Regions from separate parts of the Geodermatophilus sp. URMC 65 genome, predicted to be linked through region 1. Evidence: predicted binding sites of a transcription regulator. Region 1 holds the regulator's gene; each other region holds the start of a gene.
The links. Region 1 encodes LexA, which represses DNA repair genes until DNA is damaged. Its sites were predicted from a motif close to TCGAACANNTGTTCGA; they were not measured.
Positions count from the first base shown of each region.

Region 2: a site for LexA is predicted at 2,340-2,355, ahead of ACWIX7_RS01180 (DUF222 domain-containing protein). Genes of this name have one in related genera too.
Region 3: a site for LexA is predicted at 2,810-2,825, ahead of dinB (DNA polymerase IV). Genes of this name have one in related genera too.

Region 1 covers NZ_CP199954.1:4,011,999-4,018,922, forward strand. The annotation lists gene hflX (GTPase HflX) at 1-92, shown strand, start outside; gene ACWIX7_RS19435 (phosphatase PAP2 family protein) at 149-880, shown strand; gene ACWIX7_RS19440 (hypothetical protein) at 927-1,907, shown strand; gene lexA (transcriptional repressor LexA) at 2,026-2,817, opposite strand; gene ACWIX7_RS19450 (LysM peptidoglycan-binding domain-containing protein) at 3,115-3,786, shown strand; gene ACWIX7_RS19455 (hypothetical protein) at 3,911-4,549, shown strand; gene nrdR (transcriptional regulator NrdR) at 4,998-5,546, shown strand; gene ACWIX7_RS19465 (vitamin B12-dependent ribonucleotide reductase) at 5,647-6,924, shown strand, end outside.
Region 2 covers NZ_CP199954.1:247,898-254,821, reverse strand. The annotation lists gene hisB (imidazoleglycerol-phosphate dehydratase HisB) at 18-614, shown strand; gene ACWIX7_RS01185 (hypothetical protein) at 620-796, shown strand; gene ACWIX7_RS01180 (DUF222 domain-containing protein) at 1,097-2,323, opposite strand; gene hisH (imidazole glycerol phosphate synthase subunit HisH) at 2,620-3,258, shown strand; gene ACWIX7_RS01170 (molybdopterin-dependent oxidoreductase) at 3,260-4,300, opposite strand; gene ACWIX7_RS01165 (SDR family NAD(P)-dependent oxidoreductase) at 4,315-5,070, opposite strand; gene ACWIX7_RS01160 (nitroreductase family protein) at 5,096-5,695, opposite strand; gene priA (bifunctional 1-(5-phosphoribosyl)-5-((5-phosphoribosylamino)methylideneamino)imidazole-4-carboxamide isomerase/phosphoribosylanthranilate isomerase PriA) at 5,831-6,562, shown strand; gene ACWIX7_RS01150 (RidA family protein) at 6,559-6,924, shown strand, end outside.
Region 3 covers NZ_CP199954.1:298,847-305,770, forward strand. The annotation lists gene ACWIX7_RS01360 (transglutaminase-like domain-containing protein) at 1-348, shown strand, start outside; gene ACWIX7_RS01365 (hypothetical protein) at 518-856, opposite strand; gene ACWIX7_RS01370 (DUF3040 domain-containing protein) at 940-1,350, opposite strand; gene dinB (DNA polymerase IV) at 1,583-2,752, opposite strand; gene ACWIX7_RS01380 (BatC protein) at 3,008-3,274, shown strand; gene ACWIX7_RS01385 (cupin domain-containing protein) at 3,583-4,581, shown strand; gene ACWIX7_RS01390 (sucrase ferredoxin) at 4,755-5,696, shown strand; gene ACWIX7_RS01395 (serine hydrolase domain-containing protein) at 5,705-6,924, opposite strand, start outside.

The DNA of each region.
Region 1 (6,924 bases):
AGACCCACGAGGCCGGGGGCACGCGGCTCAGCGCCCGGGTCGACGGCGGCCTGGCCGCCGCCCTCGAGGGGTTCGCGGCGCCGGTCGCCTGACCCGCCCCCCGGCGAGCGAGGTCACGGTCAGGTCACGGCCCGGTACCGTGACCGGCGTGACCAGCGGCGCGGTGCGGCGGCGTCCGGGGACCTCCCCGCCGGACGCCTCGGACGCTGAGGTCCCGGCCGGCCGCCCGTCGCGGTGGCTCCTGGGAGCCGCCCTGGTGGTCGCCGTCGTGGTCACCGTCGACCTGCTCGGCCGCGGCGTGCTCGAGCGGATGGACCTGCGGGTCTCGGAGGTGGTCAGCGCTTGGGACCTGAAGGACTCGGCCGCCTACTGGCCGGTGTGGGCGGTGACGCAGCTCGGCGGGCGCGGCTTCATCCTGATCGTCCTGGCCGGGTTGGTCGGCTACCTCGGGTGGCGGTTCCGCACCGTCCTCCCGCTGGTGCGGGTGCTGCTGGCGCTGGTGCTGCTCACCGTCGTCGTCTACTCGTTCAAGTACGGAACGGGCCGGACGGCCCCGGCCTACCCCGGGTCGTTCTTCCACCGGGACGGCGCCTCCTACCCCTCCGGGCACGTCGCCAACGCCGTGCTCATGTGGGGGGTCGCCCGCTGGCAGGTGGTGCAGTACCGACTCGCGGCGTGGGTGCAGCGGACCGCCCGGGTGCTCAGCATCGCCGGCCCGGTGGCCACCGGTGTGGCCATGGTGTCCCTCGACTTCCACTGGGTCACCGACGCCGTGGTCGGAGCGGCCGTCGGCATCCTGCTGTTGGGCGTGGTTCACCTGCTCGACGCGGTCCTGGTGTCACGCTGGGTCGGTGCCCGAGCTGGCCGGTCGTCCGCGTAGCGGAGCCAGGGGGCGGCGTCTGGCGGCCGGGACCGGCCTCGCGCTGATGCTCGGCCTCGGGCCCGCCCTGCCCGCGTCCGCCGCACCGGTCGACCAGCCCGCACCCGCGACGCGCTGCCAGCTCACCGACCCCCGGCTGCCGGAGGTCTCCGGGCTGGTCGAGGTGGGCGACCGGATGCTGGTGCACAACGACGGCGGCGACTCCCTCGACGTCTACGTGCTGGACGGGACCTGCGCGGTGGTCACCGTGCGCTCCGCGGCGGTGGACCCCTTCGACCCCGAGGACATGGCGCCGGCGGTCGACGGGACCGTCTGGCTCGCCGACACCGGCGACAACACCGGCACCCGGACGACGGTCGCGCTGCTGGCCCTGCACGCCGACGGCAGCAGCTCGGTCTACCGGCTGGCGTACCCCGACGGCCCGCGGGACGTCGAGGCGCTGCTGCTCGCCCCCGACGGGACGCCGTACCTGGTGACCAAGGAGGTGCTGGGCGCCAGCGAGGTGTACCGGCCGGTCTCGGCGCTCGTGGAGGACGGCACGGTCGGCCTCACCGAGGTCGGCCGGGTGGAGTTCGTGCTCACCGGGACGCCGGGCGGCCCGGTCGGCCGCGCCGGTCAGCTGATGGTCACCGGCGGTGCGGTCTCGCCCGACGAGCGCTGGATCGCGCTGCGCACCTACACCGACGCCTACGTCTGGCCGCTGACCGGCTCGGACGTGGCCGGTGCGTTGGCGGGGGAGCCCCGCCGGGTCGCCCTGCCCGAGGCGCCCCAGGGCGAGGCGATCAGCTTCACCGGGGACTCCGCGGCGCTCGTCGTCGCCGGGGAGGGGCTGGTCAGCGACGTCACCGTGGTGCCGTTGCCGGCCGAGGCGGCACCCTCGTCGTCAGCGGCGGCCGCGGACGGCATGGTCTCCGGCCTGCTGTCCGGCGACGACGGACCGCCCCCGGTCGCGGCGGCGGTCGCTGCCGCCGTCGTGGCCGGCGTGCTCGTCTGGCTCGGGGGCAAGCTGGTGCGCCGGCGCGACTGAGGTCTCGGCCCTCGTTCCACATTACGGTGCTCCGGCCGGGGCCTGCGTACGGCGCGGCCGACAGGCCGGCGGTGCACCCGGCCGCCGGCGCGGCCGTGACCGCGCCGGCGGGACCGGCTCAGACCCGGCGGAGCACCGTGACGACGCGGCCGAGCACGGTGGCGTCGTCCCCCGGGATGGGCTCGTACGCGGGGTTGTGCGGCAGCAGCCACACGTGCCCGTCGCGCCGCTTGTAGGTCTTCACCGTCGCCTCGCCGTCGATCATGGCGGCGACGATCTCGCCGTTCTCCGCGGTCGGCTGCTGGCGCACGACGACCCAGTCGCCGTCGCAGATGGCCGCCTCGACCATCGAGTCACCGGTGACCTTGAGCATGAACAGCGTGCCCTCGCCGACCAGCTCGCGGGGGAGCGGGAAGACGTCCTCGACCGCCTGCTCGGCCAGCACGGGGCCACCGGCGGCGATCCGGCCGACGAGCGGGACGTAGGTGGGGGCAGGGGTCTCCTCGGCGCCGGCGGGGGCCACCACCGCGGGCGCGGGCGCGCCGGGGGTGTCGCCGGGGAGGCGGACGTCGAGCGCGCGCGGGCGGTTGGGGTCGCGGCGCAGCCAGCCCTTCTTCTGCAGCACGCTGAGCTGGTGGGCCACCGAGGAGGCCGAGGACAGCCCCACCGCCTCGCCGATCTCGCGCACCGAGGGCGGGTAGCCGCGCCGCTCGATCGAGTCGCGGATCACCTCGAGGACCCGCCGCTGCCGCTGGGTGAGCCCGTCGCCGCTCTCGCCCCGGTCGGGGAAGGTGCGCACCGACGCCGTCCCGGCGCCCTCCGGTGCGGCGGTCCGGCTCCCGGACGCGCGCCGCGACGAGCCGCCTCCGCCCCGGACACCGCCGCCCGACGTCCCGCTCGTGCCCGCCACGTCTCCTCCTCGCCGGCCGTGTCGCCACGGCCCTGTCGTCCTGCGCCCGCCCGGGAGCCGGACCGGGCCGGCTCCACTGCGTGGGGCCGCCGCCGGCCCCGACCCGCCGGCGCCCTCGCGGCGACGGCGGACGGGTGCTGCTCCGGACGGTAGCGCCTCGGAGCCGGGACTTCAAACGTGTGTTCGAAGCCGACGTGCGGTGTCGGGTCGACCTCGTCGGCGGGATGCGGTAGACATCGCACAGGCGTTCGATCGAACGTGCGTTCGAGCGAGCGGGGCGTCGGAGGAGGAGTGGTCATGACGAGCGTGCGGCAGGCTGTGCTGGAGTTCGACGCGACGGTCCAGGTCCCGTGGCGTCCGTTGCTCGGGTCGGTGGACGACGGGCGTGCGGCCGAGTCCGGGCGCCCCGCCCGGACGGCGGCTGCGTCCGGGCACGCCCCGCGGACGCCTGCTGCGTCGGGTCCGACCGGGACCGGTCCCCGTGTCGCCGGCCACCTGCGGCCGGTGCCCGACCGCCCGGTGGGCCCGGAGCCGCGCACCGCGGACCCGGCTCCCTCGGCCCGGGGCGCCGGCCGGGCCCCCGGTCGCCGGGAGCCGGCGTCCTCGGCTGGCCGGCCGACCGCGTCGCGCGCGGTGCCGTCCCGAGCGGTGCGCGGGGGGTGCGCCACCCCGGAGGGGGCTGCCGTCCCACGGCTGCGCCTGACCTGCAGAGGGCGCCGGCTGGTGCTCGCCCTGGCCTTCGTCGGCGCCGTCGCGCTCGGCTCGCTCGTCGGGGGTGCGGGCGACGGTGGACTGCAGCTGGCCGGCGAGCGGAGCGTGGTGGTGGAGCCCGGCGACACGGTGTGGTCGATCGCCGGGGAGGCGGCCGGTGCCGACCAGGACGTGCGCACGGTGGTCGACGCCATCGAGGAGCTCAACGGCCTCGAGGGTTCGGCCCTCGTCCCCGGCCAGGTCCTCGAGCTGCCCTGAGTCGCGCGGTCGCCCGCGGCAGGGGGGCGGTCGAGGAGCGACAAGAGGTGGCGGCCAGGTTCGTCAACCCGTCGTGCCGAGTCGCTGGCACTCTGTGGCTGACAGCCCGTTTACGGTCAGCTCCGTGTCAGCGATCTCAGACAACCGGGCCGCCGTCTTCACGCAGCAGTCGCAGCGCTGCGAGGTGTTCGTCGAGGGCGCTTGGTGGCCGGGTTCGCTGCTGGGGTGGCGGCACGACGGTCAGGGCGCGTGCCAGGTGTGGGTGCGGGTGACCGTGGCCGGCGCCGACCGGGAGACCTGGATCGACCTGCCCGAGGTGCGCCTGCCGGAGAGCCGGCCGGTGCTGGTGCCGGACAGCGGGCTCGACCCCTTCTCGGGTCTCGGCGAGGAGCTGCTGCCCGGCGCCGCGGCCGCCCCGCTGCTGTCGCTGAGCGAGGCCGCCGCCCGTGAGCAGCGGGTGGCGGGCGTCCTCCCCGTGTCGGCTCCGGCCACCGGTCGCCGTCGCCGCCGCCACGGCGGCGACGTGACCGCCGAGCAGCCCGCCGTCCCCGCGGGCGCGGCCGCCGGCCGGCACCGGGTCGGACGTCACCGGGCGGCGGACGCTGCGGAGCAGCCGGAGGAGGCGTCGGGCCCGGAGCTGGGTGACGCCACGGTGCTCATGCCCCGCGCGATCGAGGCCGACTGCCTGACCCGCCCCCTGCGGCTCGGCGACCGCGCCCCCCGTCCCCGCCTCGGGCGGCCCGGCGAGGCCCTCCACGCCTGAGACGGGACTCCCCTCACACCCCGCACGAGGCGTCCGGATCGGCGTCCCCGCGCCCGGCGCGCGACGCCCCTGCGCCGACCGGCCCGGTCGTCCTGTCGCGCCCGACCGGCGCGTCCCGCGTCCGCTGCGGCAGGTTCCCCGGCGTGTTCCCGGGGCGCGTGTGACGAGTGTGCGCGGGTGGTCACGAAGTCATCTCGGCGGACGACGCGCCTGGCGTTCGGCTTGCAGATCTAGTGGAGCCGGACCTAGGGTTCCCCTACATCTAGTAGTTGCACCGATGTAAGTCCGTCCACAGGCCGTCCTCAGGCACTCCCCACGACGTCCACCGGATGTCCCCAGGGAGGTCCACAGCCGGTCTCCCGGGCCCGTCGCTCCGGCCGCTCCCGCGGTCGCCGCGACGCCCGGGCGGACCCGCGCCGGAGCGCGTCGCGAGGGGAGGGGATCGGCCGTGCGCTGTCCCTTCTGCCACAACCCCGACAGCCGCGTCATCGACTCGCGCGAGGCCGACGAGGGGGCGACCACCCGTCGCCGCCGCTCGTGTCCCGCGTGCGGTCGGCGGTTCACCACGGTGGAGGAGGCCGTCCTCGCCGTCGTCAAGCGCAGCGGCGTGAGCGAGCCGTTCAACCGCAGCAAGGTGGTGGCCGGCGTCCGCCGGGCCTGCCAGGGACGGCCGGTCGACGAGGACCAGCTGCAGCAGCTCGCCCAGCAGGTCGAGGACGCCATCCGGGCCACCGGTGCGGCGGAGGTCCCCAGCCACGAGGTGGGGCTGGCCATCCTCCGACCGCTGCGAGAGCTGGACGAGGTCGCGTATCTGCGCTTCGCAAGCGTCTACCGCGCCTTCACCTCGCTCGAGGACTTCGAGAAGGAGATCACCGAGCTGCGGGCCCGGCACATCGCCGCCGGCACCCCGCCGCTGCCTGGCATGCAGGACCCGCCGGCGCGCCGGCGGGGTGGGGGGCGCGGTCAGGCCGCCCCTGACGGCGGACCCGGTCGATGACGACCACCGCCGTCTGAGCAGAACTGTCAGCAGCACCCGCTAGTAAGAGGGCGGCTCTCTTCCCCAGCCGCCGAAACGCCCACAACACAGGGAGAGCTCCGTGACCGAGACCGAGGATCGCTTGTCGGGCCGTACGCGTCGCGCCGCCAAGGCGCCGACCAGGGGGAAGGGCCTGAAGGTCAAGCGTGTCTTCACCACCGCCGGGGTGCACCCGTACGACGAGGTGACCTGGGAGCGTCGTGACGTCGTCATGACCAACTGGCGGGACGGCTCGATCAACTTCGAGCAGCGCGGCGTGGAGTTCCCCGCCGAGTGGAGCATCAACGCCACCAACATCGTCACCACGAAGTACTTCCGCGGCGCCGTCGGCACCCCGCAGCGCGAGACCAGCCTGCGCCAGCTCATCGACCGCGTGGTGCTGACCTACGGCCAGGCCGGCCGTGAGCACGGCTACTTCGCCAGCGAGGGCGACGCCGAGATCTTCGAGCACGAGCTGACCTGGATGCTGCTGCACCAGTACTTCAGCTTCAACAGCCCCGTGTGGTTCAACGTCGGCACGAGCGCGCCCCAGCAGGTCAGCGCCTGCTTCATCCTCGCCGTCGACGACACGATGGACTCGATCCTCAACTGGTACCGGGAGGAGGGGCTGATCTTCAAGGGCGGCTCGGGCGCCGGCCTGAACCTCTCCCGCATCCGCTCCTCCAAGGAGCTGCTCTCCTCGGGCGGCACCGCCTCGGGTCCGGTCAGCTTCATGCGTGGCGCCGATGCCTCCGCCGGCACCATCAAGTCCGGTGGGGCCACCCGCCGCGCGGCCAAGATGGTCGTCCTCGACATCGACCACCCCGACATCGAGGAGTTCATCGAGACCAAGGCGCGCGAGGAGGACAAGATCCGCGCGCTGCGCGACGCCGGGTACGACATGGACCTCGGCGGCAGGGACATCACCAGCGTCCAGTACCAGAACGCCAACAACTCCGTCCGGGTCTCCGACGAGTTCATGCGCGCGGTCGAGGACGGCACGGACTTCGGGCTGCGCGCCCGCCTCGACGGCTCGCTGATCGAGACCGTCGACGCCAAGGAGCTGTTCCGCAAGGTCACCCAGGCCGCCTGGGAGTGCGCCGACCCGGGCATCCAGTACGACGACACGATCAACGACTGGCACACCAACCCCGAGACCGGGCGGATCAACGCGTCCAACCCCTGCTCGGAGTACATGAGCCTGGACAACAGCTCGTGCAACCTGGCGTCGCTGAACCTCATGAAGTTCCTCAAGGACGACGGCACGTTCGACACCCGGAACTTCGTGAAGGCCGTCGAGCTGGTCATCACCGCGATGGACATCTCGATCTGCTTCGCCGACTTCCCGACCGAGCCGATC
Region 2 (6,924 bases), 2.0 Mb from region 1:
GCCAGCGAGGAGGAGAAGTGAGCCGCACCGCACGCGTCGAGCGCGAGACCAGCGAGACCAAGCTCGTCGTCGAGCTGGACCTCGACGGCACCGGCACCAGCTCGATCAGCACCGGGGTCGGGTTCTACGACCACATGCTGACCTCGCTGTCCAAGCACAGCGGCATCGACCTCACGGTGCGGGCCGACGGCGACCTGCACATCGACGCCCACCACACCGTGGAGGACGTCGCCATCGCCCTCGGTCAGGCGTTCGCGGAGGCCTTGGGGGACAAGAAGGGCATCACCCGCTACGGCGACGCCACGATCCCGATGGACGAGGTGCTCGCCCAGGCGGCCGTCGACCTCTCCGGCCGGCCGTACTTCGTGCACTCCGAGCCGGACAACATGACGCCGATGATCGGGCCGGACTACCCGACGTCGCTCACCAAGCACGTGCTCGAGTCCTTCGCCTTCAACGCGCGGATCAGCCTGCACGTGCGGGTGCTGTACGCCGGCCGCGACGCCCACCACATCGTCGAGGGCCAGTTCAAGGCGCTGGCTCGGGCGCTGCGGGCCGCGGTCGCCATCGACCCGCGGGTCCACGACGTCCCCTCCACCAAGGGCGCTCTGTAGCAGGGATGACCTTCGCGGTCCTGCTGATCGTCCTCGGCGGCTTCCTGCTCGGCGGTGCGTGGAGCATCTGGAAGGCCGACCACGACACCAAGGGGCGCACCGGCCCGCAGGTCGCCTTCGCCGTCGTGCTGTTGGTGGCCGCGGTGCTCGCCACGGCATCGGGCGTCCTCCGGCTGGTGTGAGCGCCGGCGGGCGGCTCCTCGACGTCGTCCTGGCCGACCCGACCGTGGTCGAGGTCCTCGAGCGGGCTGCGGCGCTGGCCGTGGGGACTGACGAAGGACCCTCGCCCCATCCCTCACATGCTCGGGCCCCGCGTGTACGCGCCGTACGGCTACGACGACCTGTTTGCGCTCGTCGTGCGTCCTCACCCACGGATCCCCGCGCCGATGACGATCCGTGCACACGAGCGGCCGGCAGTCGACCGATTGCCCGGAGGTGGCGTCGGTCGGCCACCGGCTGCGGCGGGTGGCGTCGGCCGGGTGTCAGGCGGCGGTGGCCAGCGGTGGTCCGGTGTGCTGGGGCCCGATCAGATCTCGGTGCCGTCGGGCCGCCAGGTGCGCCACCGGCCACTCGGTTGTCGTTCGACCCGGAAGCCGTGGTGCACACAAGGTGAGAGTGCCGCTCGCACAGCAGCGCGGCGTTGTCCAGATCGGTGGCGCCGCCGTGGATCCAGGCCAGCAGGTGGTGCACGTCGCACCACCACGTCGGCGCGCTACACCCGGCGAACACGCAGCCGCCGTCGCGGACCTCCGCGGCGCGCCGGACGTGCGGCGGGAACAGCCGCACGGTGCGGCCGTGGTCCAGCGGCACCCCGTCGGGGCCCATGACGATGCGGGTGACCTGTCCGTCGCAGGCCAGCCAGCGGGCGCGGGCGGCGGAGATCTGGGCGCCGAAGCCCATGTCGGCGGTCCCGCGGCCGACCGCGGGTCGGCCAGGTCTTCCAGGTCGATCTTGACGATGACCTGAGGCTTGTGCCCGCGCAGGATGGGCAGGCCGCCGGCGGTCAGGGCGTTGTCGCACAGCTGCACCAGCGCGTCGGCCTGCTGCTGGGCCCGGGTGCGCTCGTCGGCGGCGCCGCGGCCGGCCTGCACCAGCGACTCCAGCGCGGTCTGCAGCTTCTCCCCGCCCACGGCATCCAGGTCGAACCGGCCGGAGACCGACCCGTCGGCGTGCGTGGCGAGCACCAGCCGGCGGCCCTCGGTCGGATCGGGCTCCGGGCCGTGGGCATCCAGCCGGTCCAGGTAGTGGTGCACCGCCTTGGCCACGTCGGCACACGGAGCCGCCCTGGCCACGCCATTGAGCACGGTGTCCACCGCGCCCAGGTCCACGCCGTGCTCGGCGGCCAAGGCCAGGGCCTTCGGCTCGGCCACCTGCCCGATCAGCCCGGCCCGCTCACCGGTCACGTCACCCGCCGCGAACGCTTCCGCCATGACCGGCAGGTGCGCCAGGGCGCGGGCGGCGCGGACCACCCGCGCCGCCTCGGCGGTCGACAGGTGCCCGTGCCCGCGCAGCCAGGAGGCCATGGACTTCAGCCCGTCGACCTCCGCGGCCCCGGACACCTCGCACTCCCGCACGGTGCGCGCCACCTCGGCGGCCAGCCGGTTCTGCGCCACCAGCAGCGGACCCAACCGGTCCAGCAGGGCCGGGCCGCACAACGGCGCGAGGTCCTCCGCGCCCAGGGCGTCGAGTGCGGCGAGCAGCTCGTCCACGACACCTCCCACCGACTCGATCAGGTGTTCGAAGTCCAACCGAGCGCCAGCCCTCGATCAACGTGAAACCGCAGCTAGGAGCGTGTCCACAGATTCGCGACAGGCCTTGACGCTGGCTTCGACGTCGGCTCACGCGGGCGGCCCCTCATGTGAGCAGGACGACCAGACCGGTCGCGACGAGCGTGACGACGGCGAGGGCGAGCAGCATGCGGAGGGCCCGCGCCTGTGCGACGTCCGCCACCCCACCTGCGGGAATCCCGTCGGGCGCGGCACCGCTCCTACGTACCGTGGCATCCGTGAAGAAGGTCGTCGTCCTCGACTACGGCTCGGGCAACCTCCGCTCGGCCGAACGCGCGCTGACCCGGGTCGGTGCCGACGTCACGGTGACCGCGGACCCGCACGCGGCGCTGGAGGCCGACGGCCTCGTCGTCCCCGGGGTCGGCGCCTTCGCGGCGTGCATGGCGGGCCTCAAGGCCGTCGACGGGCCCCGGGTGATCGGCCGCCGCCTGGCCGGCGGGCGGCCGGTGCTGGGTGTGTGCGTGGGCATGCAGGTGCTCTTCGAGCGGGGGGTCGAGCACGGTCAGGACGCCGAGGGCTGCGGCGAGTGGCCCGGGGTGGTCGAGCAGTTGCAGGCGCCGGTGCTGCCGCACATGGGCTGGAACACCGTGCAGGCACCGGAGAAGACGGTGCTCTTCGACGGGCTCGAGGACCAGCGCTTCTACTTCGTGCACTCCTACGGCGTGCGCAACTTCCCGCTGGGCTCCGAGGGGGTGCCGTCCCCGCTGGCCGCTCCGCTGGTCACCTGGGCCGAGCACGGCGACCGGTTCGTCGCCGGGGTGGAGAACGGCGCGCTGTCGGCCACCCAGTTCCACCCGGAGAAGTCCGGGGACGCCGGCGCCCAGCTGCTCACCAACTGGCTGCAGACCCTGAGCTGACTCACTGCAGCGGGAACGGCGACTGCAGCCACCACGGCGCGTCGACGACCTCGACCCGCGCCACCCACTTCACCCACCAGAAGCCCCGCCGTCCCGGGGCCACCAGCCGTACCGGGGCGCCGTGTCCCGGCGACAGCGGCCGGCCTGCGGCGTGGGTGGCCAGCAGGAGCCCGCCCGCCTCGGACAGCGGCAGCCGGCGCCGGAACCCGGTGACCGAGACGACGTCGACGCTGCCGCCGTCCGGCAGCTCCCGGTCCAGGGAGGCGAGCAGCCGGTCCAGCCGCACGCCGCGCCAGTCCTGGACGCCGAACCAGCCGCCGGTGCAGTCGAGCGCCGCACGGACGACGTCCCCCCGGTCGAGGTCGGCGACCGGCACCCGCACCCGCCGACCCGGAGCGGCCAGCACGAGCACGGCAGCGGGGGAGCCCGGCACCGCGTCGGAGATCCACTGGGTGACCGGCATGGCCGCCGGCTCGTCGGTGCCGCGCTCGAACGAGCCCGTGGCCCGGCGCTGGGCGCCCGGTGCGCCGGTCAGTCGCAGCAGTCCCTCGCCGGCGCCCCACAAGGCCACGGCGCCGGCGCCCAGCGCACCGGCTCGCAGCAGGCCGCGCCGGCCGAGGTCGGTGGCCCGCGGCCGCTGCCGTCGTCCCCAGGCGTGGACGACGACCAGCGCGCCGGTGCCCACGCCCGCGGCCACGTGGACGTGCAGCACCGGGATCCCGGCCGACCAGGACCACGGCCCGGTCACCCCCACGGCGTGCAGGACCCCGGTGAGCAGCGTCAGGAGGGTCGCCACCCCGAGCGAGACGCCACCGCTGCCGGTGGGGCGGCGCTGCCACGCCCGCCGCACCACGACGGCCTTCCAGGGGACGAGCAGCAGCAGGCCGAGTCCGGCCGCCCCGTGCGCCGCGACGACCAGCCGCGCCGGCACCGGCGACCCGACGGCGAAGGCGAGCACGCCGGTGCCCCCGGCCAGCAGGAGCAGCGCGAGCAGGCCCACGTTGGTGCGCCGGCCGGCACGGCGGGGCAGCGTCAGGGCCACACGCCGAGTGTGCGTCAGCTGCGCAGGTAGGAGGCCCCGTTGACGTCGATGATCGTCCCGGTGCTGAACCGCGCCCCCGGCGACGCCAGCCACAGCACCGCCGAGGCGACCTCCTCCGGGCGGGCCACCCGGCCGTAGGGGGACTGCGCGCGGACGGCGTCCCCACCCGGTCCGTCGAGCACCTCGCGAGCCATCTCGGTCTGCACGAAGCCCGGGGCCACGGTGCCCACCGAGATGCCGTGCGGGGCCAGCGCGATCGCCATCGACTGGCCGAAGGCGTTGAGCCCGGCCTTCGACGCCCCGTAGGCGGGGGTGTCGGGCTCCCCGCGGAACGCGCCGCGGCTGGAGACGTTCACGACCGCGCCCCCACCGGCGGCGACCAGGTGCGGCACCGCGCGGAAGGTCGCGTTGGCCGCGCCGAGCAGATTGACCGCCAGCGTCCGGGACCAGGCCGCCTGCCACTCCTCGTAGGACACCGACAGCGGCGGGTGGGCGGTGAAGACGCCGGCGTTGTTGACCAGCACGTCGAGCCGGCCCAGCGCCGCAGCGGCCTCGTCCACCATGCGGCCCACCGCGTCGGCGTCGGCCAGGTCGGCCTGCACCAGCACGTGCCCGTCGCCGGGCAGCTGGGCCAGCACCGCCTCGGCGCGCTCCCGCGAGGCACCCCAGTGCACCGCGACGCGGTCGCCCGCGGCGGCGAAGGCGTGCGCGATCGCGCGGCCGATGCCGCGCGACCCACCGGTGACCAGGACGGCGCGGGAGTCGCTCACGCCGGGCAGTCAACCAGGGCCGCCGTCACCACCGCCCGCGGTGCACGACCTCCTCGACGCCGCGCCGCCCGCGGCGCAGGGACGGCGACCGGCGGTCCTCCGTGCCCGGGTAGCCGACCGACACCACGCCGACCGGCCGGTGGGTGTCCGGGACGCCGAACGCCGTCCGCAGGGCGTCCATTCGCTCGGCCGGGACGCCGAAGAAGCACGCGCCGAGCCCCTCGTCGACGGCGGTCAGCAGCACCAGCAGCGCGGCCATGCCGGCGTCGACGTCCCAGTAGGGGACCGGCCAGCGGGCCTCGTCCCGGTCGGTCCAGCCCTTGTCCGGCTCGGCGTAGCGCTCGAGGTAGGCGGCCTTCGACGACAGCGGCACCACCAGCAGCGGCGCGCGCCGCATCCGGGTCAGCCACCCGTCCGGGGCGCCGGAGGTGGTGGTCACCGACCAGAACAGCTCCCGGTCGGCGGCGTCCTCCAGCACCAGGAACGCCCAGCCCTGGGTGAAACCGGCCGACGGCGCCCGCAGCGCGTGCTCGAGCAGCCGCTCGCGCACCTCGGGCGGCACCGGCCGGTCGGGGTCGTAGTCGCGCACCATGCGCCGCCGGCGGACGACGTCAGCGAACTCCACCGCGCCACCCTGCCACCCCGCCGGACACGGCTGCCGCGGCCACGGGACGGCGCCGGCGTCCGGCCGGTGACGCCGCCGTGCACCCGTCCACCCGGTGACGCGGGCCACCGGCACGGGGTCCCTAGGCTGGAGAGCGTGCCGAAGCTGCAGCTGCTCCCCGCCGTCGACGTCGCCGACGGCCAGGCCGTCCGCCTCGTGCAGGGGGAGGCCGGCAGCGAGACCTCCTACGGCGACCCGCTGGAGGCCGCGCTGCAGTGGCAGCGGGACGGCGCGGAGTGGGTGCACCTGGTCGACCTCGACGCCGCCTTCGGCCGGGGCAGCAACCGTGAGCTGCTGGCCCGCGTGGTCGGCGAGCTGGACGTCGACGTGGAGCTCTCCGGGGGGATCCGGGACGACGAGTCGCTGACCGCGGCCCTGGCTACTGGCTGCCGCCGGGTCAACCTCGGCACCGCCGCGCTGGAGTCGCCCGAGTGGTGCGCCCGCGCCATCGCCGAGCACGGCGACCGCATCGCCGTGGGCCTCGACGTCCGCGGCACCCGGCTGGCCGCCCGCGGCTGGACCCGCGAGGGCGGCGAGCTCTACGAGACCCTCGCCCGCCTCGACGCCGAGGGCTGCGCGCGCTACGTGGTCACCGACATCACCAAGGACGGCACGCTGCGCGGGCCGAACCTCGACCTGCTGCGCGAGGTCTGCGCCGCGACGCCGCGCCCGGTGGTCGCCTCGGGCGGGGTCAGCTCGCTCGACGACATCCGCGCGCTGGCCGGTCTGACCCCGATCGGCGTCGAGGGCGCGATCGTCGGCAAGGCCCTCTACGCCGGCGCCTTCACCCTGCCCGAGGCCCTGGCGCTGACCGAGGAGGCGGCGTGAGCGTCCTGCGGTTCGGGTCCGGGGGGCCGTGGGAGGCGCTGATCGGGTACAGCCGGGTCGTCGTCCGCGGCGACAGCGCGTGGGTCAGCGGGTGCACCTCCACGGTGGACGGCGAGGTGACGCACCCGGGCGACGTCGCCGCGCAGGCCCGCCAGGCGTTCGACAACCTCGCCACCGCGCTCGAGCGGGCCGGGTTCGCGCTGACCGACGTCGTCCGCACCCGGATGTACCTCACCGACATGAGCCGCTGGGAGGAGCTCGGCCGGGCGCACGGCGACGTCTTCGGCGACGTCCGGCCGGCCACCGCGATGATCGGCGTCTCGGCGCTGCTGCACCCGGCGATGCTGGTCGAGGTGGAGGCC
Region 3 (6,924 bases), 2.0 Mb from region 1:
CCCACCCGGACGCCGCGGCAGGTGGCCGAGGCCCTGGCCGAGGCGGCCGAGCCCGGCGGCGGCGCGCACCGGCCGGGCCGGCGCGCGGAGGCCGGTTCCGGGGTGGCCGCCGCGGTCACCCGGCTGGCCCGGGCCGAGGAGGCGGCCAGCTACGCCCGCCCCGGCAGCGTCCCCGTCGCCGGCCCGGAGCTGCGCGCCGCCCTGGCCACCGCCCGCCGCGGGCTGCTGGCCGCGGCGCCGCGGGGTGCCCGGCTGCGCGCGCTGCTCTGGCCGCCGTCCCTGGTGGCGGGGCTGCGCGCGGCCCTGCCCCGGCTCCGGTGGGGCGGTCGGACGGCGCTGCGCGGCTGAAGGAGGACCCGGTCGACCGGCCCGCCTGATCTGGCCCCTGCGCAGGGCGGCCCCGTCCAGGGCACCGCCCCGAGCCTGCGAGGGCGTGTGGCCCCGTCCATAGGCTCGCCGCGAGCCTGCGAGCGGTGAGGAGGACGGGGTCCTTCTGGGGGTCCTTCTGGGGGCCCTTCTACTGCAGGCGCAGCAGCCGCTCGGTCAGCTCGGTCAGCGGCACGGTGAGGGTGAACCGGCCACCCTCGGACTGCAGCCCCGCCTCGCGGACGCCGGCGGCCACCCACTCGGGGATCGCGTCGAGCAGCGCCTCGACGTCGAGGAACACCGGTCCCTCCCCGGGCTCGGCGTCGGACATCGCCTCCTCCTCGGCCCGGTCCGCCGTGGTCCACAGGGGGACGACGTCGTGCCCGTCGCCGTCGGTCCACGGGGCCACGCCGTCCTCGTCGCCCCAGGCCCACAGGCCGCCGCCGGCGGCGAGGTCGTCCCAGACGGCGGTCGTGTCGGGGTCGGTCACGGTGCCTCCTGCGGGGAGTCGGGGCCAGGAACGACGACAGCCGCCGTCCGGGAGGGACGGCGGCTGTCGTGCGGAGCTGCGGGCTACTGGTCGTAGCGGCGGCGGAAGCGCTCCTCGAGCCGGTTCTTCAGCGGCTGCCGGCGGACCTTGCCGGCGCGACCGCGACCGCCCCGGCCGGAGGCCGTGCTGCCGGCCGGGGCGCCGGGGCCGGCCTCGACGGCGCCGGTGGCCGAGCGGTAGTTCAGGACGGCGAGGGCGAGCCCGCCGAAGGCGACCAAGAAGCCGAGGGCACCCAGCGGCACCGACGGGATCACCGCGCCGCCGATGAGCGCGGCCATGCCCAGCACGAACAGCAGGGCGCCCAGCTGCAGCTTGCGACGGGCCTTGCCGCGACGGTCACCGGAGCGGACCGACGAGGCGAACTTCGGATCGTCATCGACGAGGGCGCGCTCGATCTGCTCCAGCAGTCGCTGCTCGTGCTCGGAGAGCGGCACGTCGACCTCCACGTGGGCCAAAGCCAAGACCCGACGGCGGTGCCCGCCGTCGGTGACACCGAGGATACGAGCCCTGCGCGGGGTGCGAAAGGCGGGCCGCGCCGGGCTCGCCGTGATCACCCCGGCGGGTGGCCCGCGGTGTCTGCGGGGAGACGAACGGGGCGCCGCCGGAGTTCCCGCCACCCGGTGGGGAGCGACCTCGTCGGGCGTGTCCCCCGGCGCCGCGTCCGGCTCACCGGGTGCGCTGTCCGTCTCGGTGCAGCAGCGTCGCCGGGCGCACCGCGCCGGCGCCGAACCGGCGGGCGGCGCGGTCGGCGGCCAGCTCGGCCTCCCGGCGGCCGTGCTCCCGGGCGCCCAGCTCGAGCTGGCGCGGCGTCTCCCCGGCCGGCACCAGGCGCTCGGCGCGCACACCGACCAGCCGGATGCGGGCCCGGTCCAGGCCGAGGGCGTCGAAGAGGGCACGGGCGGTGTCGTAGAGCTCCTGCCCGACGTCGGTGGGGACGTCGAGGGTGCGGCTGCGGGTGATCGTGGCGAAGTCGGCGAAGCGGACCTTGATCGTCACCGTGCGGGCCAGCCAGCCGGCCGAGCGCAGCCGGCCCGCCGTCCGCTCGGCCAGCCGCAGCAGCTCCCGGTGGATGACGGCGGGGTCGTCGACGTCCGTGCCGAAGGTCTCCTCGTGCCCGGTCGACCGCTCCGGCTCGTCGGGCACCACCCGGCGCGGGTCGCGCCCCCAGGACAGCTCGTGCAGGTGCGCGCCGGCCGCCGGGCCCACCGCCCGCTGCAGCGTGCGCACCGGCACGTGCGCGAGGTCGCCGACGGTGCGCAGCCCCAGCCGCAGCAGCACCTCCTCGGTCTTGGCGCCCACCCCCCACAGGGCCCCGACCGGCAGCGGGTGCAGGAACCCCATGACCTCGGCCGGCCGGACGACCAGCAGCCAGTCGGGCTTGGCGGCGGTGGAGGCGAGCTTGGCGACGAACTTGGTGCCGGCCACGCCGACCGAGCAGGTGATGCCCTGCTCGTCGAAGACGCGGGCGCGCAGGTACTCGCCGATCTCGGCGGCGTCGCCCAGCCGCCGCCCGGCGCCGGACACGTCGAGGAAGGCCTCGTCCAGGCTCAGCGGCTCCACCAGCGGGGTGATCGAGCGGAACAGCGCCATGACCGAGCGGGACACCTCGGTGTAGAGCGCCATGTCCCCCGGCAGCACCGTCGCCGTCGGGCACAGCCGCAGTGCGCGGGACGTCGGCATCGCCGCGTGCACCCCGTAGCGGCGCGCCTCGTAGGTCGCCGAGGTGACCACCCCGCGGTTGCCCGCCCCGCCGACGATCACCGGCGTCCCGGCCAGCTCCGGCCGGCGGCGCACCTCGACGCTGGCGAAGAACGCGTCCATGTCGACGTGCAGCACGGTGCAGCCAGCAGCACGGGACGACGACCCCGACGACACCCGACCCCTCCCCGTTGCTCGAACGCGTGTTCGACTCGCGGAGGACGCTAACGCCCGCGGACCCCCGGCGGCACCTCGACGCGGCGCCGTGACCCAGACGTTGCCGACAGCCCGTCACCGCTGGTCCGGGCGGGTGTGTGAGAGCAGGATGCGAGAGGTACAGCACCCCTCGGAGGTCGCCGGCCGGCGACCCGGACCCCACGTGATGGGAGACCCATGGCTCTCGACGACGACGACATGACCAGCACCGAGGGCCACGGCCCGGCCGACGGCGGCGCGGCGGGTGGCGGTTCCGACGGCGGCGCGGACGGCGGTGCCGACAGCGGCGCCGGCCACGGCCCCGCCGACGGCGGCGCCGTCGGTGGCGGTTCGGACGGCGGGGCCGACGGCGGCGCGGACGGCGGCGCGGACGGCGGTGCCGATGGCGGTGCCGATGGTGGCGCGGACGGCGGGGCCGACGGCGGCGCGGACGGTTCCGCCTGACCGAGGACCACACCGCGCAGGGCCGGCCGGACGACCGGCCGGCCCTGCGGCGGTGCACCGCTCTGGACCCACGGGTCTTCGCCGAGGAGCACTGGGCCCGCCGGCCGCTGCTGACCCGCGCCGAGGAGACCGGCGGCTCCTTCGACGACCTGCTCGACCTCGCCGCGGTCGACGAGCTGCTGTCCCGCCGCGGGCTGCGCACCCCGTTCCTGCGGATCGCCAAGGACGGCGCGGTCGTCGACGCCAAGCGCTTCACGACCTCAGGAGGCGCCGGTGCCGAGGTCGCCGACCAGGTCTCCTCCGACGCGGTGCTGCGGCTGTTCGCCGACGGCAGCACCGTCGTCCTGCAGGGGCTGCACCGGCTCTGGCCGCCGCTGATCGAGTTCGCCGACCAGCTGGCCGCTGACCTCGGCCACCCGACGCAGGTCAACGCCTACGTCACCCCGCCGTCCTCGCGCGGGTTCTCCCCGCACTACGACGTCCACGACGTGTTCGTCCTGCAGGTGGCCGGCGAGAAGCACTGGCGCATCCACGAACCGGTGCTGACCGACCCGCTGCGCACCCAGCCGTGGAACGACCGGGCCGCCGCGGTGGCCGCCGCCGCCGAGCGCGAGCCGGTGATCGACGCGGTGCTGCGCCCCGGTGACGCCCTCTACCTGCCCCGCGGCTACCTGCACTCGGCGACCGCGCTGGGCTCGATCAGCGCGCACCTGACCGTCGGGATCCACTCGGTGACCCGCTGGGCGGCCGCGGAGAGCGCGCTGGACCTGGTCCGCGTGCTCGCCGCCGACGACCCCGAGCTGCGCCGCTCGCTGCCGCTGGGCGTGGACCTCGCCGACCCGGCCGCGGTGGCCGACGACGTCGCGACGGTCGTGACCGCGCTGAAGGGCTGGCTCGACCGCGTCGATCCCGCCGAGGTCGCCGACCGGCTCCGGGCACGCACCTGGTCGCAGGTCCGCCCCGAGCCGGTGGCGCCGCTGGCCCAGGCGACCGCGGCCGCCGCCCTCTCCCCCGACACCGTGCTGCGGCTGCGCCGCCGGCTGCGCTGCCGGCTGCGCGAGGCCGCCGGCGGCCGGGTGACGCTGCTCGCCGGACGGCGCTCCCTCGAGCTGCCCGCCGAGACCCGGCCGGCCGTGGCCGAGCTGCTGGCCGCCGGCGAGCTGAAGGTCGCCGACCTGCCGGGGCTCGACACCCCCGACCAGCTCACCCTGGCCCGCCGGTTGGTGACCGAGTCCATCGCCACCGTGCCCGGTGCGACCACGGAGCACCATGGGGGGCGTGAGCACGCGCCCGGGAACGGATCGTGAGCCGGGCGGACCCCGGCACGTGACCGAGCTCGCGAGGTCACGCAGGAGCACAGCACCGCCGGTCACGACCCATCCGAGCGCCAGCGAGGAGGGACCGTGACCGAGCTCGCGAGGTCACACATGTGCACAGCACCGCCGGTCACGACCCATCCAAGCGCCAGCGGGGTGACGCCGTGACCGCTCCGGCCGACTTCTGCCAGGTCGCGGCAGCGCCCGGACTACCCGCGGGACGGCTCGACCCCGACCGCTGCTCGGTGCAGGCGCTGGTCCGCGGCGACTCCAGCATCGGCACCGCCTCGCCGGCGCAGCGCTGGCTGCTGGTCGAGCAGCCGGGGCCGTGGGGCGCCGACGCGCTCACCCAGTCCCGGTTCGACCCCGCCGTCGCGCCGCAGTTGACGCACCGGGCGCGGGTCGAGGGGGTGCGGGTGCTGCTGGTCCGCCGTCCCGGCGACCGGCTCGCCGACTCGCAGCGCCGCTGGGCCTACGTCGACGGCCGGCCGGGCGTCGAGGGCGTGTGGTGGTCAGTGCGCGACAGCGACGCCGAGCTGGTCGACGTGCCGTGGGACGGGTCGGTCGGCGAGCGGGCCGACCGGCCGCTCTACCTGGTCTGCGCGCACGGCGGGCACGACGCCTGCTGCGCGCTGCGCGGGCGGCCGCTGGCCCGGACGATGCCCGCCGACGACGTCTGGGAGTGCAGCCACCTCGGCGGCTGCCGGTTCGCCAGCAACGTGCTCGTGCTGCCGCACGGCTTCTACTACGGCCAGGTGCCGGGGGACGGCACCGAGCTGGTCGAGGCGCACGCCGGTGGCCGGGTCGCGCTGCCCTGGCTGCGCGGCCGCTCCGGGCTGCCCGCGCCGGTGCAGGCGGCTCAGCACACCGTCCGGGCGGAGCTGTCGCTGCTCGGGGTCGACGACCTGTTGCCGAGCGACGTGCGCCGGCTGACCCCGGCCGGGGCCGAGGTCGAGCGGTGGGTGGTCACCCTCGCCGGCCCGGACGGTGACGTCGTGACCGAGGTGGAGAGCCGGCCGTCGGAGGAGTCCGCGCCGCTCACCTGCCGGGCGCTGCACCCCGCGCACGGCCGCACCTGGCACGTGCGGCTGCTCTCCGGCGTCTGAGCCCGGGCTCAGGCCGCGGCACCGACCGGGGCCGCCTCGACCAGCCCGTGGGCGACCAGCGTGTCGTACACCGCCGTCGCCAGGGCCCCGATCCGGTCGTCGTCGGGTCGGCTGTTCAGCCCCATGGCGAGGATGAGCCCGGACTCAGGGTAGTAGGCGTGGAGGAAGCGGAAGCCCAGCGTCTCGCCCTCGTAGAACCAGAAGGTGCCCAGGTCGTCGGTCATCTGGGCGACCCCCAGGCCGAACCCCCTCGGGTCGTCGGCGGTCGTCCCCTCGATGGGCTCCCCCGTCGCCGTCGAGACCAGGCTCAGCAGCTCGGCCTGCTGTTGCGGCGGCAGCAGCCACCCATCGTACAGCAGGCGTGTCCACAGGGTCATGTCGGCCGGCGTGCTCACGACCGCGCCGGCGCCGCGCGCCCAGGACAGGGAGTCCCGGCTGACGTCCCGTCCGACCAGCGGGGACCACTCGGGATCGCTGGTCCGGAAGTAGTAGCCGGCCGGCATGCGGTCGGCGACCCCCGGGGGGTAGAGGTGCGAGCGGTAGTACGTGTCCCGCAGGCCCAGCGGTACGAGGAGCCGGGCGGAGAGCTGGTTGGCGTAGCCGGTCCCGGTCACCTCCTCGACGATCATCTCGGCGAGGACGTAGTTGGTGTTGGAGTAGCTGTACCCAGAGGTGGCCGGGGCCCCGACCGCGTAGTCGACCAGCTCCTCCGCGGAGAAGTCCCGGAGCGGGTCGGCGGCGTAGTCGGTCAGGAAGGCCGACTGGTCGTCGTAGGTCGGGATGCCGCTGGTCATGTCCAGCAGTCGGCGGATGGGGACGTCGGCCCACTGCGGGTACTGCGGCAGCCACCGGCCGACGGGGTCGTCGATCGAGAGGCGGCCCTCCGCCTCCAGCTGCAGCAGGAGCACCGACGTGAACGCCTTGGTGTTGCTGCCGACCTGCCAGAGCGTCTCGGGCGACACCGGCACGGACCCGCCGAACTCCGTCGTCCCGGCGCTGACGTCCACCGTCTCCAGCTGGTCCGGGAGGCTGACGCTCAGCGCGGCGGCCGAGACGTGCTCCGCCGCGCCACGCTCTTGGAGGTACTGCTCCAGGTCCGCCCGCAGGTCGGCTGCCAGGTCGGGGGTGGCGGCGACCGGACCCGCCGCGGCGGCGGGGGCCACGAGACCGGCCGTCGCGACCAGCACCGCGAGGACCGCGAGGACCAGTCCGGCTCGGGTGGGGCGGG